DNA from 3 places in the Arthrobacter sp. NicSoilB8 genome. Region 2 is predicted to be linked to each of the others. Evidence: riboswitches for the same ligand, from Rfam matches in the RefSeq annotation. Region 2 holds a riboswitch; each other region holds the start of a gene.
What was found. A riboswitch is a leader RNA that binds a small molecule or an ion and turns the genes downstream of it on or off. The one in region 2 is predicted to bind cyclic di-AMP.

Region 1 (4,460 bases), 170 kb from region 2:
CGGTCCGTGCCGAGGCGAAGTCCAGGCCGCCGTTGGCGTTGAGCCACTGCACCTGGGCATCCAGGGTGACCAGGGTGGCCAGCGCGGGGGTGTTGTAGGTCTGGTTCAGCCGCGAGTTGTCGATGGCCGTCTGAAGGTCCAGGAAATCGGGGATCCAGCGGTTGCTGGCCTTGATCTGTGCCGCCCGCTCCAGCGCGGCCGGGGAGAACAGGCCGAGCCACAGGCCGCCGTCGGATGCGAAGTTCTTCTGCGGCGCAAAGTAGTAGACGTCGGACTCCGCCACGTCCACGTCCAGCCCGCCCGCGGCCGACGTAGCATCCACCAGCACGAGCGAGCCTTCGTCGGCGCCTGCCACACGCCGGACGGGAGCGGCCACGCCGGTGGACGTCTCATTCTGCGGCCACGCGTAGACGTCGACGCCGGACTCCGCGACGGCGGTGGGACGCGTGCCGGGCTCGGCCTTGATGATGGAGGACTCGGCGAGGAACGGCGCCTTGTTGGTAGCCGAAGCAAACTTCGAACCGAACTCACCGAAGGACAGGTGCTGCGCCTTGTTCTCCACGAGCCCGAAGCTGGCAATGTCCCAGAACGCGGTGGAGCCGCCGACACCGAGGATCACTTCGTAGCCTTCCGGGGCACGGAAGAACTCGCTGAGGCCGCTGCGGACGGAGCCGACCAGGTTCTTCACGGGCGCCTGGCGGTGCGAGGTCCCCAGCAGCTTCGCCGATGCCGCGGCGAGGGCCTCCATCTGCTCCGGTCGGACCTTGGACGGCCCGGCGCCGAACCGTCCGTCCTGGGGGAGGAGGTTGGCGGGGATCGTGATGCTGGTGTCGCTCACAGTTGCTCCAATTTTCGGCTGGTTCGTAGCGTGGCTGGGAGATGGCCTGATGGGGATGGCTACAACGGACACCCCTCTTTATTCTGCCTTGCCATTTTGCCTCACAGGTCCCGGCGATACGGAAAATGGGCTGTCACAGTCCGGTCATTGAGACGCCGCGCGAAGGGCCGGAGGGCGGACGGCGTGAGGCCGCCCGGGCAGGACGAAGGATTATCCGGAGTAATTCAAAATAGGCTAGGCTGTCCTGCGAACGTACGGCGGATCTCGCCAGGGCGCATCCTGCACGCAGCCCGCACGCGGTACGGTGGGAATGACGCAAGGACTGCGCTCGAGGAGCTGAGCTGAATGACGGATCTGATCGATACCACGGAGATGTATCTTCGGACCATTCTGGAACTTGAAGAAGAAAACATCGTCGCCCTCCGCGCCCGCATCGCCGAACGGCTCCGCCACTCCGGCCCCACCGTTTCCCAGACCATCGGCCGGATGGAACGTGACGGGCTGGTGGTTGTTTCGGGCGACCGGCACCTTGAGCTGACAGAAACCGGGCGGAAACGCGCCGTCGGCGTGATGCGCAAGCACCGTCTCGCCGAACGTCTGCTGGCTGACGTGATCGGGCTCGACTGGGCCTACGTCCACGAGGAAGCCTGCCGCTGGGAGCACGTCATGAGTGAACGCGTCGAGCGACGCATCTTCGAGATGCTCAACCACCCCACGGTTTCGCCCTACGGGAACCCGATTCCGGGGCTTGCGGAACTGGGCGGTGCGCCCTCCGGCGCCCACATGGACGGGGTTGTGAACCTGCTGGACGCCATGGCCGGCTACGGTCCGGGCTCGCGGATCAGGGTCAACCGGCTCGCGGAGCCGATCCAGGTGGAACCGGAGCTCCTGGCCCAGCTCGACGAGGGCGGAATCCGGCCCGGTGCGCTGGTGTCGCTGGAGCGGGTCGGGGAGTACATCTCGGTCCGGGTCCCGGATATCGAAGGCGCGCTGGAGCTGCCGCCCGAGGTTGCCGCGCACGTGTTTGTAACAGTCGCCTGACCAGCCACGACGTCCCGGAGATGGGACGACCCATGAGTTGTGCACAAAAGCGATTACGGATTTATTACCGGGCGGCTTAATCGCCTATAGTTAGTGGCCAGTACCGATACCAAAGCGTTACCTGATCCGAAGCCGAGCCCTGCCAGCGGATCAGTCGCAGAACCACCTTCTGGCAGGGGCGGGGGAACCACTTTCGGCTGCTTCTTCGGCAGCCTTGGGGTGAAGTCCGTCAGCGGCAAGCAACTTCCACCGAGGGATCCCTGAGGATGCCCCTGTGTCTGGGCGCTTGCAACGGCGGACCGGGTCTTTGATCTCTCTGACCCGAATCCGACAGCTAACTTCGCAGGCTATCCAGAGAGGAACCGTTCTTGACCACCCAGACCGCCAGGGGCCGTCGCCGCGCGAGCGGTCCCGCTCCGGAGCCGCGTCCCGTACTCGCCTATACGGCCGAACGCCCGCGCGACGTGCACCGGGATGAACGCCGTCGCCGGCGCGGTCCGTTCCGTCAGGTAACGGACTTCGCAGCGGCCAGCGGCGTCGGGCAGAAGGCCGGGATCGCCCTGGCCGCAACCGGCCTGATCCTCACGGTAACGGTCCCCGTCACCAGCCCGGTCATGGCCTCGAACACCGACGGATCGGGCGCCCTGGCCGCCGCAGTGCAGCCGGATGTCACGGCTGCCGCCGCCGCGAAGGTCGATTTCAGCCGCACCGCCGTCACCACCAAGGGCGATCCGGACGGGAAGCTCAAGCAGCTGCTGAGTGCGCAGTCCGTGGGCAGCATCACCCGTGCGGCATCGGCCGGCACGCTCGGTGCGCCGCTGGACCAGATGGTCACGGCCTCGCCGTTCGGCTACCGCGTCAGCCCCATCACCGGCGGCGCGGGCGAGTTCCACCGCGGCCAGGATTACGTCGCCCAGTGCGGCACTCAGGTCCATGCAGCGGCCAGCGGCACCGTTACCTTCAACGGATGGCACCCCTACGGCGGCGGAAACCGCGTGGTGATCGATCACGGCAACGGCCTGGAGACCACGTACAACCACCTGTCCTCGTCGTCGGTCACGGTCGGCCAGAAGGTCTCCCGCGGCGATGTCATTGCGATGAGCGGCACCACGGGCGCCTCCACGGGCTGCCACCTTCACTTTGAAGTCATGGTCAACGGCGATGTCGTTGACCCGCTCGGCTGGCTCTAGAAAGATGATGGGCCGCTCTCAAATCCACGCGACACGCCGTGATCTGAATGTGACATTGGGTCCGGACTCCTGTAGGGTTTGAAGCACGCCAACTTTTCCGAAGTTGGCGCTCTTGAGTGGATTGCCTAGCTCTGCCACCGCTCAAGGTCCGTTCGCATTACATCGTCTGGCAGGGGCGGGGGAACCAATTTTGGCCTTCGAAAGAAGGCCTTGGGGTTAAGTCGCAACGCTTCCCAGGAAGCAGCGCGGCCGGGTGACTCCCATCCGAATCCGACAGCTCACCTCGTAGGCATTGGGAGAGGCTACTTTCGTGTCTTCACGCCACAATGCTGCGCGTCTGCGCACTGGCGCGGCTCTTATGAGCCCGCTGAAATCCATGTCTCGTGCCGCCCTTGCCGGCGCCCGGATTGGATCACGTTCCGCTGGCTCGATTTCCACTGAGTCCGGACAGCATGCAGTTCCCGCTTTTGGCGCGTCTTCGCAGTACACCCTTCGCTAAGTAACCCATTTCGGGGCGATCCGGCGTACCCCCAAGATGCCGGAGCGTCCTCAGTCCGCGCCCAAAAACGCGCGGTCCAAGGATCACGAAAGAGAGAACTTAATGACTACTCGTGCAACCATTGCACGGCACCGCGCCGAGGTCACCAAGACCAACTCGCTGGCTGTTATTGCCAAGGCAGTCGGCGACAACGCCGGCGGCATGGGCCGTCAGGCCGCGGTCATCGCCGCAGCTTCCGGTCTGGTTCTGACCAGTGGAATCGCAGCCAACGCTGCTGAGACCAACGTTCAGCGCGAATCCACCTCCGCTTCCGCCCTTGAGGTCCAGGCGTCCGCTCCGGCCACGATCTCGGCCGCGTCCACCATTGCGATCTCCTACGAGAAGCCCGCCGTCACCACGTCGCCGGCTCCCGTCGTCGAGGCTCCCAAGCCCGTCGTGCAGGTCCAGGACGCCACGGCTTCCCAGGCCGGCGGCGCCCAGCTTGGCGTCAGCGGCGGCGTCGCTGCGCAGGCTCCCGCCGGCATCGGAAGCGGCGCCGGGGCGACCATCGCCGCTGCCGCCTACGCACAGATCGGCGTGGCGCAGGACTGCACCGCCCTCGCCACCAACGCCCTGGCCGCGGCCGGCATCCACTACCACGGCTGGCCGGCAGGTTACCTGTCCCTCGGCCGCACCGTGAGCGCCGCCGAAGCACGTCCGGGCGACCTCGCCTACTACCAGAACGGCGGCGTGGGCCTGGCCCACATCGCTGTTTACGTCGGCAACGGCATGGCCGTCCACGGCGGCTGGAACGGTGGCACCACCGCGCTGTACAGCGTGAACGTCGGCTCCGGCCCGGTCTTCATCCGCGTCGGCGGCTAGGCACAAGCCCTCCGCACTTCAAAAGACCCCC
Region 2 (4,460 bases):
CCGCTGTGTTGGCCACGGCGGTGGTGAGCAACGCGAGGAAGTTGGCCAGCTGCGGGTCCATGATCCCGCGGCAGAGCAGGAAGATCACCAGGTACGCGAGGGTGGAGGCCACCCCGATGCTGCCGAAGCGGACGAGCTGTCCGAAGAGGCTTCCGCCGGGGCTTTGTTCCTGGGACCGTGATGAGGCCGGCAGCGGCCCGCGGGCCAGGGCGGCACGCAGTTCGGGAACCGGAATCCGGCCGGAGACCAGGTCACGGCTCAGCCGTGCCATGCCGCGCAGGTCCGCGAGGGCAGTCTGGATGATGTCCACGCTGGAATCGGGGTCGTCGGTCCAGTCCACCGGGACTTCGTGGACGCGCAGGCCGCACTTTTCGGCCAGGACCAGCAGTTCGGTGTCGAAGAACCAAGCGTTGTCCAGCGTGTGGGGCAGCAGCTGCCGTGCCACGTCCGCCCGGATTGCCTTGAAGCCGCACTGCGCGTCGCTAAAGTGGGCGCCGAGGAGTGACTGCAGCAGGAAGTTGTAGCTGCGCGAGATGAATTCCCGTTTGGGGCCGCGGACGACGCGCGAGTTGCGGGTCAGCCGGGTCCCGATCGCCAGGTCGGAGTGCCCCGAAATGAGCGGGGCGAGGAGGGGACCGAGCGCTGCCAGATCGGTGGAGAGGTCCACGTCCATGTATGCCAGGACCGGCGACGGCGAGGCAAGCCATACCTTGCGAAGGGCATGGCCGCGGCCTTTTTCGGCCATGTGGACCACGTTCACCTCGCGCAGCTCGCGGGCTACGCGTTCGGCCGTCTTGAGCGTCCCGTCGGTGCTGGCGTTGTCCGCCACGGTGATCCGGAACGGGTGCGGGAAGGAGCCGAGAAGGTAAGTATGGAGCCGGCGCAGGCAAGCTTCGAGGTCCCGTTCCTCGTTGAAGACCGGGATGGCGACATCCAGCACCGGTGTGCTGGTACGCGTGTCTATGGGTGAGCGCCGGCTGCCGTGGCTGGTCAGAGGCCCGTCAAACGGGCCAGGGACGGGAGTATCGGCCAGCACATGCCCCGATGAGGCAGGCCCGGACGGTGCAGGCCCGGACAGTGCAGACCCGGACGGTGCACGTTCTGACGTGGCGGCGGACGCCGCCGGACCGGCCGGCGGCGCCGCGGAGCGGGGAAGGGTTCCTGTGCCCTGGTCTGTGAATGTCATGGCTCAACTTTCCCGGCGGCCCATATGAGGGCTTTAGGGTCAAGCTGTGCGGGGGCTGTGGAAGTTCGGCCCGCTCCCGGTATGGCACACGCCTAAGAGGCCCCGGATCACGAGGATCCGGGGCCTCCAAGGAGGGGCTGGGCAGGCGGGGCCGGCTGGTGCCGGCTTAGTACCAGTTGTGCGCCAAGTGGAAGTTCAGGGCGCCGCAGGGTGAGCCGTAGCGCGTCTTGACGTAGTTCAGGCCCCAGTTGATCTGGGTCCGGTAGTTCGTCAGGTAATCGGCGCCGGCGCTCGCCATCTTCGAGGCTGGCAGGGACTGGACCACGCCGTAGGCGCCGCTGCTGGGGTTCTTGGCGGTCGTCTTCCAGTCCGATTCCTTGGTCCAGAGCTTCTGCAGGCACTGCATCTGGCCCGGAGCCCAGCCGTAGCTGCCCAGCTGGGCGGCGGCGTAGGCCTGCGCGCCGGCGGGATCGTCGACTGCGACCGGAGCCGCCGCCGGAGCCGGTGCTGCCACGGGAGCGGGAGCCGGCGCAGGTGCTGCCGCGGGTGCCGCTGCAGGAGCGGGTGCGGGGGCCGCGGCGGGTGCCGGTGCGGGCGCGGGGGCAGCAGCAGCCGGGGCGGCCGGCGGTTCGGCGGCCTTAACTTCCGGGAGCGTGGGGGCCACGTTTTTTCCCGCCGGAGCGGTGGGAGCAGCGATCTGGACGCGTTCGAAGTTGAGCTTGGCCAGCGGGTCGGCACTGGTGGCCGTCGAGGTGTTCGCAACATTCGCCCCGTGCGTTCCCGGTTCTGCTGCCTGGCTGGCGGCGGCGCCGCCCACCAGCATTGCGCAGGCGACGGTGACGACGGCGGCGCGGTGGCCGGTGATGCCGAGCCCGGTGGCCAGCCGCGACAGGGCGGATGCCTGCTTGGCTGGTTCGGCGCGGTGACGCGACTTCGTGGAGTGTGCAACGCCGTCAGGGCGCGTTTGTACCTGGAGTTCAGTCATGATCGCCTCTCAACGCCTGCGGAGTTAGCTGTCGGGTTCGGATGAGGTCATCCGGCCGCACGGAAAAGTCACGTGTCGGCTTCACCCCAAGGGCGCATATGTGCAGAATGCCCGGGAACTCTGGGTCCCCCGCCTCTGCCTCGTCTAGCGGAATCCGGGAAGCGGCAGAGTTTGGCGTCCATCCGGATGTGCGGCGCCGATGGCAGCGCACTCCTACGACGCTACAGGACGGCGACGCTTAAGTCACATTTTGGTAACAGGAGTCACAGCGGCGGGGTGTCGGCTTGTGTAGACCCTTGGGCCGCATTCGTGGGCTTACGCGGGCGCGGATGGGGGTGCCGCGGGCAGCCGAACGGCGAACTCCGTCCGGCCGGGCCTGGACGTGACCTCGACGGTCCCTCCGTGGGCCTCCACGATCGACTGGACAATGGACAGGCCCAACCCGCTCGTCCCCTCGGAGGTCGGCGCGGGAGCCGCCATGCCCGCAGCTCTGGAGGCTGCGGACAAACCGCCGGAAACCGTGCCGGAAAGGGTGCCGGACGCAGTGCGGGCTCCCGCCGCTGCGACCGCAGGCTGGGCGGCGGTGCCCGCCCGATTGGTGCGCGAGGCGTCGGCCCGGGCGAAGCGGGCGAAGACGCGTCCGACGAATTCGGGGTCGATGCCGCTGCCGTTGTCCGTCACTGTGACCACCGCGCTGCCGTCAGCCGAACGCATGACCCCCGTGACCACCTTCGTCCCGGGTTCCGTGTGCTTGCGTGCGTTGGACAGGAGGTTGGCGAGGACCTGGTGCAGCTGGGTCGCATCCCCCCGCACCACCACGGGCTCGTCCGGGAGTTCCAGCTGCCAGATGCGGTCCGGGGCCATGACCTTTTCATCGCTCACCGTCTCGATGGCCAGCTGGGTGAGGTCGACGTCGGTGACCTTGAGCGGCTGCCCCTCGTCCAGCCGTGCCAGCAGTAGCAGGTCTTCCACGAGGGTGGTCATGCGCTCGGACTGGCTCTGCACGCGGGCGAGGGATTTCTCGCCGTCGGGCGTGAAGTGCTCGGTCATCCGCATCAGCTCGGTGTAGCCGCGGATGGCCGTGAGCGGAGTGCGGAGCTCGTGCGAGGCGTCGGCAACGAACTGCCGCACCTTCATTTCGCTTTCCTGCCGTGCCTCGAGGGCGTTGGAGACGTTGTCCAGCATCTGGTTCAGCGCGTAACCCACGCTGCCCACCTCGGTTCCCGGATGGGCCACCGACGCCGGGACGCGCACCCCGAGCGCCACCTCGCCCGCGTCCAGCGGGAGGCGGGAAACCTTGGTGGCAACCTCGGAGAGCTGTTCCAGCGGCTTCATGGTCCGCCGGATCACAGCCGTCCCGGCGAGGCCGATCAGCACGAGCCCGCCCGCGGAGACCACCACCATGGTCCAGACCAGCGAGGCCAGGGTGTTTTGTTTTTCTGCCAGCGGGAGCCCGGTAACGATCACGTCGCCGTAGGGTGCACGCACGGCAGTGAGCCGGTAGTCCCCGGCCGAGAGGGTCCGGTCCACCGGCAGCCCGTTCGGGGTGAGCGCCAGGAGGACGGCGTTGTCGTCCGGGGAAAGGCTCTTGCGGGTGGCGTCCCCGGCCAGGAAGCCGGGGTTGCTGACCTCTCCGCCCTGTATGCGTGCGTTGAGCGTGCCGATGCCCTGCCCCCGGGCCTCAAGAGGGTCCGGACGCCCGTCCGGGTTGCCGGACACGGGCCGGCCGAACTCGCTCGAGCGGTGGGAGGCCTGGCTGAGCTGGTCATCGAGCTGCCGGGTCAGGAACAAGTCCATGGAGGCATAGCTGAACAGTCCCACAGCGCCGCAGATGGCCACGAGCAACGCCATGGCCACGAGGACCAGTCGGGTGCGCAAGTGCCACGTGGAGGGGTTGCGCCAATCGCGCCCGGGGACGCGGGTCACACCGGAAAGTGAGGGCACGGATCAGTCCGCCGGCTTGAGGACGTAGCCTGCGCCTCGCACGGTGTGGATCATGGGCGCGTGGTTGGCGTCGACCTTCTTGCGGAGGTAGGAAATGTACAGTTCCACGATGTTCGCCTGGCCGCCGAAGTCATAGTCCCAGACCCGGTCCAGAATCTGGGCCTTGCTGATGACCCGCTTGGGGTTCTCCATGAGGTAGCGCAGCAGTTCGAACTGCGTGGCGGTCAGGTGCAGCTCCTCGCCGGCCCGGGTGACTTCACGAGTATCGACATTGAGCACAAGGTCGCCCACCACGAGTTCGGCGGTGTCCATGGCGGCCACCCCGGAGCGCTGGACCAGCCGGTG
Region 3 (4,460 bases), 2.1 Mb from region 2:
CTCGACCCGGCGCAACGCACCGTCCGGTCTGTCTATGGGCATGCGGTGTCACTGACAGCGAAAGAAGCCCAGCTCCTGGCGGCCCTTGCCGCGGAACCTGACCGGGTTTTCACCCGGGACGAACTCCTCGCGGCGTACTTCCACGCTTCCGACCAGCCCGGCATGATCGATACCTACGTTCACCACCTTCGCCGGAAGGTCGCCAAGGCCGTCATCCGCACCGTTCACGGCGTCGGCTACCAGATCGGCGACGCCAGTGAGTAATGCAGGGACCGACGGCGAAAATCCGGACCGCTCCACGCTGCGCAAGGCCTCGCTCAAGGTCGCCCTGCGGATCAGCGCCGCGTGCGCGGTCATGGTTCTCGGGCTCCTCGCCGCCACGGCCCTTTATCTCATGAATCAGCTCGCACATCCGGAAGTGCCGGGCCCGGCGGCCGGGACGGCCTACGCCTACCTGGATTCCAAGGATGTGCTCGAAGCCATGGTCATCGCCGGCGTGGCGGGAATCGTGCTGGCGGGCTTCGTCGGGTGGCTCAGCGCGCGCAGCGCCATCCGGCCCCTCGGCGACGCCTTGGCCCGGCAGCGGCGCTTCGTCCAGGACGCCAGCCACGAACTGCGCACGCCTTTGACCATCCTGGACACCCGGATCCAGCTCGCCCAGCGCAACACCGAACCCGAATCCAGGCAGGGCCAGGACCTGGCCCGGATCCGTGAGGACGCCGCCACGCTGACCGGAATTGTCAACGAACTGCTCCTCGCGGCAACCACGGACGCCCCGGACCGCTCGGCGCCGCCCGCCGATCTGGCCGGCGCCGCCGCCGGCGTCGCCGGGAGCCTTCAGCCGGTGGCCGGCCAGCGGGACGTGCGCCTGGATTTCTCCGCCGAGGCCCGGCCGCTGGCCCGGATCGACGCGAACGCTCTGCGCCGTGCGGTACTGGCCCTGGCTGACAACGCCCTCGCCCACACCCCTCCGGGCGGCCGCGTCAGCATCACGACGTCGATCGAGCAGCACCGCGCGGTCATCACCGTGGCGGACACGGGGACCGGCATCACGGGTGTGGATCAGGCCCGGATTTTTGATCGCTTCGTGCGGGCCTCCGCTACCGGCGGATCACAGGGACAGCGGAGCTTTGGCATCGGGCTGGCCCTGGTCCGGGAGATCGCGGTCGCTGCAGGCGGTTCCGTCGAGGTGGCCTCGACCGGTCCTGGGGGAACCGTCATGAAGATGACGCTCCCGCTGGCGGGCGTCGGAAATCCGTGAGAAGTCCGGACCCGCGCCGGGCGGACCATGACAATCATGCCCAGATCAATAAGCCCAGGCCAACCTGACCCATAGTAATCGGACATAGGAAAGACCGGCGATCGCTTGCCCCCAAGGGAATTCGATCGCCGGTCTTTCCGGTCTGGCTAATCCCGGGGGGACTGTTTGGCCCCTGCGGGCTTAGGCCCGGACGAAGGTCACGCCGCCGGTGGCGGTGAGCCAGGACAGCGGGTGGACCATCGTCGCGTTGACGCCGTTCATGCCGCCGCTGACTACCTGGCCGTTGCCGGCGTAGATGCCGACGTGGCCGGACTGGACCACCATGTCGCCGGGCTGCGGGGTCGCCACAATGGTTCCGAGGCCAAGGAAGGCGCGGGGGCCGATGTCGCCGACGGGCTTGCCCGCTGCGCCCAGGGCCTTTTCCACCATGGCGGTGCAGTCCTGGGTGATGCCCAGCTGGCTGTAGGCGGCCGAGAGCATGATGGCGTTCCGGCCACCGGCGGGCGCCGCAGCCGGGGCGGCGGCCGGAGCAGCCTGCACCTGCACGGTTGCCTTCGGTGCCGCCGCAGGCGCTGCGGGAGCCACTGCGGGAGCCGCGGCAATAGCCTTGGGCTGTTCGATGACGGGAGCGGCGACCGTGGCCACCGCGGGGCGGTCAAAGCTGATCTTGACGCTTGAATCGGCGCTGACCGGCGCGCTGACGAGTCCCTTGACGTCCAGAGTGGACGCCGGAGCGGAGTCGCGCTTCGCAGGTGCCGCGGCAGCGTTGGCTGCCATTCCGCTGGTGAGGACCAGGCCGGATGCGGCGGCGAGGACGGTGGCATGGCGCGCAAAAGTACGGATTGAAGACATGGATGTAGCCTCTCCCAATGCCTGCGAGGTGAGCTGTCGGATTCGGATGGGAGTCACCCGGCCGCACTCAAGGGCCCGTCGTTGCGGGCGCTGTGCGGCTTCACCCCAAGACCTGCATCTATCAGCAGGCCAAAAGTGGTTTCCCCGTCTCTGCCGGTCGTTGATGCGAGTTACCCCCGGGCCGCGGCAGAGTTAGGCAATCGGCTGGGGAGCGCCCGTATCGGAGACAACAGGCACATGTCCACGGTAGCGCGAACCGCACCCGAATGTCACATTAAGGTAACGGAGGCCACGGTGCCGGCCGGCAAATGCCCGTAGGGCGCCACGGCTTTTCGCACATAGGATGATGCCACCAGCACCACCTTCGAAGCGGAGGCCCGAAATGAACAGCCACTGTGTCGCCATCTGCCAGTTGAGCAACCAGCCCCAGGAGGATTTCGACGTCAACACCGAACTGCTGATCCTGGACGGCGGGGACGTCCACGTGTCCACCTGGGATGCTGAACCGCGGGACGGCGGCTTCGACGAGCACGTCCTGAACGACCGGGTGGACGCGCTCGGGTTCATGGTGGTCAATGACTGGGCCTTCCTGGACGGGAAGGCGTATGCGGTAGTGGAGCGGCGGACTGCACCTTAGACGCAGGCACCTTAGACGCACGGCACAGTTGGCGCACGGCACCGCAGAGGGGACTAATCTCATTCCATGATGAAGGAGCCGACGGCCGGCATCACCGCCATCCCGGTCGCGCTTGCCTGCCCGACAGTCCAACGGCCGGCCTGCAGCGGCGAGCCGTGACGTTCCTGTCCTTGGCGCTGATCGCCGTCGTCGCACTGGCCGGCCCGCTGCTGGCACTGCCGGTGCGCTGGCGGTTGCCTGTGGTGCTGGGTGAACTGCTCGCCGGCATCGTGATCGGGCGGTCGGGATTGGCCCTCGTGGACCCCTCCGATCCGACGTTTAGCCTGCTGGCCAACATCGGGTTCGCGCTGATGATGTTTGTGGCCGGAACCCACGTTCCCGTGAGGGATCCTCAGATCCGCTCCGCCCTCGGCAAGGGGGCCCGCCGGGCGACGGCGGCGGCGGCGGCGGCGGTGGCAGTCGGCACCGGCATCGGCCTGCTCTTCGGGACTGGTCATGCCCCGCTCTACGTCGTGCTGCTGGCGTCCTCTTCGGCTGCCCTGGTCCTTCCAATCGTCGATTCGCTGCGCCTGGGCGGACCCGATGTCGTCGCCATGACAGCGCAGGTGGCAATCGCCGACATCGCCTGCATTGTGGCGCTGCCGCTCCTGGTGGATCCGCCCCACGCCGGCCGGGCGGCGCTCGGCGCACTCACCGTGACCGGCTGTGCGGTGGCGCTCTATGTCGCGCTGCGCTGGCTGGAGGACAAGGGCATCCGCGGGCGCGTGCACCGTCTCTCGGAAAACCGCAAGTTCGCCCTCGAGCTGAGGTTCCAACTGGCGGCGCTGTTTGCAATGGCCGGCGTGGCGACTTTCAGCAACGTGTCGGTGATGATGGCGGGTTTTTCCTTCGGCCTGGTGGTGGCCGCCGTCGGCGAACCGCGGCGGCTGGCCCGGCAGCTGTTCGCCCTTAGCGACGGCTTCCTGGGGCCGGTGTTTTTCGTCTGGCTGGGAGCCTCATTGACGCTGAGGGACCTGGCCGGGCATCCGGACATGATTGGTCTGGGCCTGGCCCTGGGTGCCGGGACGCTGCTGACGCACGCCGGCCTGGTGTTCCTCGGGCTCCCGCTGCCCCTCGGGGTGTTGTCCGCGGCCCAGCTCGGCGTGCCCGTGGCGGCGGCGAGCATCGGGACGCAGCTGCAGGTGCTGCTCCCCGGCGAGGCCGCCGCGCTGCTGGTGGGCGCACTGGTCACCATCGCCGCGAGCGCTGTTGCCGGTTCACGGGCGGCCAGGACGTTCGCGCTTCCCGCGAATTCCGGCGGAAAATCCGGCGGGGCCGGCACCATTGTCGGCCCAGGCGACCCGGGCGATCCCCAAGGCTGAGCGAGGGCGCGGGCAGCCGCTGCCGGGGCGGACCGGTCACCCTCGGGCGGACGTGAACTGCAGCTCGGGCCTCTTCTTCGCCATCTCCGCCAGGACCCGGGAAACCGCCTCCCGGACCACCGCGCCGTCGGTGAGGGCGTCGGCGTCGGCCTCGGAAGTGAACCTCCCGGAGGTCCCGTCGAGCACGGAAACGGCGTGGCGGACGAATCTGTCCCAGTCCCCTGCGCCCGCGCGCAGCGCCAGCAGCGGCGAGAGCAGCGCGGCCCGGCGCAGCCAGGCGTCAGGCTCACGCACCCACCGGTCCAGCACGCTGTCGGCCCGCACCCGGCTCAGTACGTCGAGTCCGTTC

Region 1: it holds a riboswitch for cyclic di-AMP, as region 2 does, so the genes downstream of both, LDO15_RS04090 (M23 family metallopeptidase) here and LDO15_RS03395 (hypothetical protein) in region 2, are expected to answer to the same signal.
Region 3: it holds a riboswitch for cyclic di-AMP, as region 2 does, so the genes downstream of both, LDO15_RS12880 (hypothetical protein) here and LDO15_RS03395 (hypothetical protein) in region 2, are expected to answer to the same signal.

What each region holds. Positions count from the first base shown of each region.
Region 1 is NZ_AP024655.1:896,199-900,658, forward strand. It holds gene serC (phosphoserine transaminase) at 1-838, opposite strand, end outside; gene LDO15_RS04085 (metal-dependent transcriptional regulator) at 1,184-1,879, shown strand; cyclic di-AMP (ydaO/yuaA leader) riboswitch at 2,030-2,243, shown strand; gene LDO15_RS04090 (M23 family metallopeptidase) at 2,248-3,069, shown strand; cyclic di-AMP (ydaO/yuaA leader) riboswitch at 3,192-3,375, shown strand; gene LDO15_RS04095 (NlpC/P60 family protein) at 3,671-4,429, shown strand.
Region 2 is NZ_AP024655.1:727,291-731,750, forward strand. It holds gene LDO15_RS03390 (bifunctional glycosyltransferase family 2/GtrA family protein) at 1-1,186, opposite strand, end outside; gene LDO15_RS03395 (hypothetical protein) at 1,353-2,171, opposite strand; cyclic di-AMP (ydaO/yuaA leader) riboswitch at 2,171-2,358, opposite strand; gene LDO15_RS03400 (HAMP domain-containing sensor histidine kinase) at 2,487-4,115, opposite strand; gene LDO15_RS03405 (response regulator transcription factor) at 4,119-4,460, opposite strand, start outside.
Region 3 is NZ_AP024655.1:2,860,951-2,865,410, forward strand. It holds gene LDO15_RS12870 (response regulator transcription factor) at 1-264, shown strand, start outside; gene LDO15_RS12875 (HAMP domain-containing sensor histidine kinase) at 257-1,261, shown strand; gene LDO15_RS12880 (hypothetical protein) at 1,442-2,113, opposite strand; cyclic di-AMP (ydaO/yuaA leader) riboswitch at 2,118-2,322, opposite strand; gene LDO15_RS12885 (hypothetical protein) at 2,496-2,750, shown strand; gene LDO15_RS12890 (cation:proton antiporter) at 2,906-4,111, shown strand; gene LDO15_RS12895 (DNA alkylation repair protein) at 4,148-4,460, opposite strand, start outside.